2 regions of the Mesorhizobium sp. B2-6-1 genome follow, and region 2 is predicted to be linked to the other one. Evidence: riboswitches for the same ligand, from Rfam matches in the RefSeq annotation. Region 2 holds a riboswitch; the other holds the start of a gene.
What was found. A riboswitch is a leader RNA that binds a small molecule or an ion and turns the genes downstream of it on or off. The one in region 2 is predicted to bind thiamine pyrophosphate.
Positions count from the first base shown of each region.

Region 1: it holds a riboswitch for thiamine pyrophosphate, as region 2 does, so the genes downstream of both, FJ443_RS10285 (YkoF family thiamine/hydroxymethylpyrimidine-binding protein) here and thiB (thiamine ABC transporter substrate binding subunit) in region 2, are expected to answer to the same signal.

Region 1 is NZ_VFUH01000003.1:507,045-509,422, reverse strand. It holds gene FJ443_RS10290 (ABC transporter permease) at 1-591, opposite strand, end outside; gene FJ443_RS10285 (YkoF family thiamine/hydroxymethylpyrimidine-binding protein) at 690-1,298, opposite strand; TPP riboswitch at 1,289-1,402, opposite strand; gene FJ443_RS10280 (hypothetical protein) at 1,621-1,938, shown strand; gene msrA (peptide-methionine (S)-S-oxide reductase MsrA) at 2,078-2,378, opposite strand, start outside.
Region 2 is NZ_VFUH01000001.1:845,544-847,921, forward strand. It holds gene FJ443_RS04370 (ABC-F family ATP-binding cassette domain-containing protein) at 1-417, opposite strand, end outside; gene FJ443_RS04375 (thiamine diphosphokinase) at 419-1,063, opposite strand; TPP riboswitch at 1,152-1,267, shown strand; gene thiB (thiamine ABC transporter substrate binding subunit) at 1,310-2,308, shown strand.

The sequences.
Region 1 (2,378 bases), on a different contig from region 2:
GAGCATGTAGATGCCGAGGCCCTTCGCCGCGCCCGCATATTCGGCGAAGATGGCGCCCACGACAGCATAGGTGATCGAGATCCTGACACCGGCGAAGAAGTAGGGCAGCGCCGAGGGCAGCCGCGCCAGGACGAAGACACGCCAGCGCCCTGCCCCCATGGCGCGCAGCATTTGGCCGATCTCAGCCTCCGTCGCCTCATATCCTTCGGCCAAAGCCACCAACATCGGAAAGAAGGTGACCAGCGCCACCAGCATGATCTTGGGCATCAGCCCAAAGCCGAACCACAGCACCACCAGCGGTGCAATCGCCACCAGCGGCAAGGTCTGGCTGACCACGAAGACCGGAAAAAGGGCGCGCCGCAATGGCTGGGAGAAGTCGATCAATATCGACATCGCAAAGGCACCGCCGAGCGAACAGGCAAAGCCTGCGAGCGTGGCACGGAGGGTTGGCACGGCGTTATCGGCCAGCGCGTGCCGGTTGAGCATTGCCTGAGCGAAGACGCGCGATGGCGCCGGGAGGATTGTCGGCTTGATGCCACCAAAGCGCGCATAGAGTTCCCACGCGGCTAGCAGCAGCCCCACCGAAAGCATCGCCGGAGCGGTTCTGGCGATGAGGTCCACGATCGGACGCGAAGGGGCGGACGGGGAGGACACGCAGGTACCCGGAGCGGATGGCGCGGGGCGCGCCGTCAGACGGCGGTGGGGCTGTTGGCCGAGACGGTGACGTCGAGCGTTACGTGACCGGCACCCGGCCCGAAGCGGCAAAAGGCCTCGTTGAGTGCGGTAAAAATGGCGCCTGCGTCGCCGCGCAACTTTGTGCAGAAATGCTTGGAGCGCTCATATACGCCCGACTGCTTCAGGAAGTCGATGCAGCCATAGATCTCGTCCATGTGGTCGTCGGTGCCCATGACGTAAAGCGAGAACTGCGCCGCCGCCGGCTGGCCGGTGGCGGCCACGCCGCGCACGGCGGCGATAGCGGCTTCCTTGCGCGGGCCGAGCGGCCCGGCAGGTCCGCCAAACGCGTCGGAGCGGCAGATCAGATCGTCCGGCTCGCCCGGGCAGCCGCGCGAGATGGCGGCCGAAAGCACGCAATGCTTGCCGCTGCGCGCTGCCGCCACGAACAGGTCGCGCATGGCAGGAAACAGCACCTCGGGCGATCCGACCAGCAAGGTCGAGATATCGTCGGTCTCGATCCGCAGTCGATCACGATAAGGGTCCAGTGCCCCGAGCGCGCCAAGGATGACGCCGACAAAATCGCTGGACATGGGATATAGGGAAATCTGTGCGCCTGAAAACATCGCCCGCCTCGCTCCGCTGGTATTACCCAGATCAGCTTCTAGGGTCTGTGGGCTTGCCGCCCCCGTCTCAGCCCCGACCGTACGGAGCACCCCTGTGGATGGACGCGTTAAAGCACCAATCGGGCGGCTATGAAAGCTGTTTTTTCAGGACCATCGCCGGAAATGCATTGCGCCAGGCCTGATTTATGGGCGGTTCCGTCGGGCCCGGTCTTGAGGGAAATTTGTCCGGAACCTTAGCCACGACGAGTGGTTGTCCCTATAGTCGCAAACGCGACGAACTTCGTGGAAACGAGCGAAGACTTCACAGAAATGGAGACAAACCATGCTCATGAAAATCCTCGCAGCTTCGGCTCTTACCATTGGTCTCGCGACTTCGGCGATGGCGCAAAGTGCTGGCGGAAACGGCGCCAATAATGGGCCCGGCAGCGGCCAGTCGGTCACGGTCGACCCGAACACGCCGGCATCGCCGAACACGGTGGATCCTGGCACGACCGGCAGCACGACCGTCATGCCCGACGGCATGAATTCGAACGCGGACCGGAACTGTCCGGCCAGCCCACAAGGTGCTCAGCCGGATGCCAGCCACACCGCTCCGGGCACGGCTTCGCCGACTGTCAACGACAAGCATTGCGGCAAGTAGCCACTCGCCGAAACTGCTGGAGAATGCCACGGGGCGTCTGTTCCGTGGCGTTTCCGTCTCTTTATGTTTCACCCTCGCCGAACAGGCAGGCGCCTGAGACGTAAACCGCCATCGGCCTTCGTCTCGGTTCGGGCGCCGTCTACGAAACAGCCTTTTCGCGAACCGGCAGCTTCCAGCCCGGCCTGACGAAATGACAGGTGTAGCCGTTCGGGTATTTCTGCAGATAGTCCTGATGCTCGGGTTCGGCTTCCCAGAACGCGCCGGCCGGAGCCACCTCGGTGACCACCTTGCCGGGCCACAGGCCCGAGGCGTCGACGTCGGCGATGGTGTCTTCGGCGACGCGCTTCTGCTCATCGGTGGTGTAGTAGATCGCCGAACGGTAGCTCATCCCCACATCGTTGCCCTGGCGGTTGCGTGTCGTCGGATCATGAATCTGGAAG
Region 2 (2,378 bases):
ATCGGGCTCCGGCGCCATGACGCGGGCAAGGGCGGCGCGCCTGGCCTCGCCGCCGGAGAGGTCGCCCGGCTGCTCCTCGCCCGAGAGGCCGAGGTGCTCCATCAGGTAGCTGGCGCGATAAGGATCGTCGGCGGGACCGAGGCCGGCCTCGACATAGGCGCGCACGGTTGCGAAGCCGTCCATGTCGGGCATTTGCGGCAGATAGCGGACGGTCGCCGATGGCTGGCGGAACACCTCGCCGTCCTGCGGCTCGATCAGGCCGGCGGCGATCTTGAGCAGCGTCGACTTGCCGGACCCGTTGCGGCCGACCAGCGCGATCTTGTCGCCGGCCGACGCAGCCAAGTCGGCGCCGTCGAGCAGCGGCGTGCCGCCGAAGGTCAGTTTTATTCCGTCGAGATTGAGAACAGGCGGCGCCATGTCAGCTTTCTGGCAAGGGATAGGGATGGGCGAGCAGCAGCGCGCGCCCCGCTCCCAGCGCGATCTCGAGCCTGCCCTTGACCTCATTAGAGATGGTCAGCGACGAGCCGAACGCGACCTTGACGCGGTCAAGCGGCCATTTCGCGCCGGCGACGGTCAGCCCGGCAAGCTCGGAAAAACCCAGGATCGAGAACAGGGTGCCGTCGGCATAGTCGAAGCGGGCCGTGCCGTGCGCCAGGGGCACGGCTTCCTGCGCGCCGCTGGTCAACAGCACCTTTGTCCCGGCCCCGGCCAGCCGCAGGGCGAGCGCCATGTGCAGGAAGGCATGGTCGGCGCGCTTGCCGCCGAAGGCGCCGGCGAGCACGAGGCTGGTCGCGCCGCGCTCCAGGGCGGCCGATATCGCGAGTTCTCCATCGGTGGCGTCCTTCTCTGCCGGGAAGGTCCGGCGCGGCACGGCGGCCAACTCATCCGGCAGGCCGGCGGGCACGGAATCGAAATCGCCGACCCACAGTTCCGGCACAAGGCCGAGCGTGCTTGCATGGCCGATGCCGGCATCGGCGGCGACGACGCGGGTTCCCTCGACCTGACGGTCGAGCCGTGGCGTGCGGATGAGATCGCCGCCAAGCAGGATGGTGAATGTGCTCATATCGTGTGGCCCTTACCAGCCCGGCAGCGGAAACGGAAGGCCGGCAAACAGCCACTTGCGCGGTTCACCGGCCGGGCCTATGTGTCGAGGCGCTCTAACGGGGTGCCGGACGCGATATTTCGCGGACCGGCTGAGAGGCAGTCTCGCCAACCCGCTGAACCTGATCCGGTTTGTACCGGCGGAGGGATTAGACGTTTCGGACAGTCCGACGCCTCAATTCCTTTAACCCGAACGAAGGAGGCGCCGATGCGCACGCTTTTATACGCCCTTGTCTCTGCAATGGTCGTGGTTCTGTCCGGGCCGGCCTTAGCCAAGGACAAGCTCACCGTCTACACTTATGAGAGCTTTACCGCCGACTGGGGCCCCGGCCCGGTGGTGAAGAAGGAATTCGAGGCCGAATGCGGCTGCGATGTCGACTTCGTCTCGGTTGCCGACGGCGTCGCGCTGCTCAACCGCGTCAAGCTGGAAGGGGCCGCGACCAAGGCCGACATCGTGCTTGGCCTCGACACCAATCTCACCGCCGATGCCAAGGCCACTGGCCTGTTTGCGCCGCATGGCGCCGTGACCGGGCTCAATGTGCCGGGCGGCTGGAACGACGACATCTTTGTCCCGTACGACTATGGCTATTTCGCCGTCGTCTATGACACGCAGAAGCTGAAGACGCCGCCCAAGAGCCTGAAGGAATTGGTCGAGGGCAGTGCCGACGACAAGATCGTTATCCAGGATCCGCGCACCTCGACGCCGGGCCTCGGCCTGCTGTTGTGGGTGAAGTCGGTCTATGGCGACAAGGCGCCGGAGGCCTGGGCCAAGCTCAAGGCGAAGGTCTTGACCGTGACGCCGGGCTGGAGCGAGGCCTACGGCCTGTTCACCAAGGGCGAGGCGCCGATGGTGCTGTCCTACACGACCTCGCCCGCCTACCACATGGTTGCCGAGAACACCGAGCGCTACCAGGCCGCTTCCTTCGAGGAGGGCGAGTATCTGCAGATCGAGGTCGCCGGCATCACCACGACGGGAGCCAAAAATCCGCTGGCGGAAAAGTTCATCGCCTTCATGACCGGGCCGAAATTCCAGGATGCCATCCCCGAGACCAACTGGATGTTCCCGGCCGGCAAGACCGACAAGCCGCTCAATCCGGCCTTCGACAGACTGGTCAAACCGACCAAAACCTTGCTGTTCAGTCCCGAGGAGGTCGCGGCCAACCGCAAGGCATGGGTGGATGAATGGCTGGCGGTGATGAGCAAGTAGTTTGGTCGTATGATCGGATGATGAGTGCTCTACAGCGCCCCCCACTGTCCTGCCGGACATCTCCCCCACG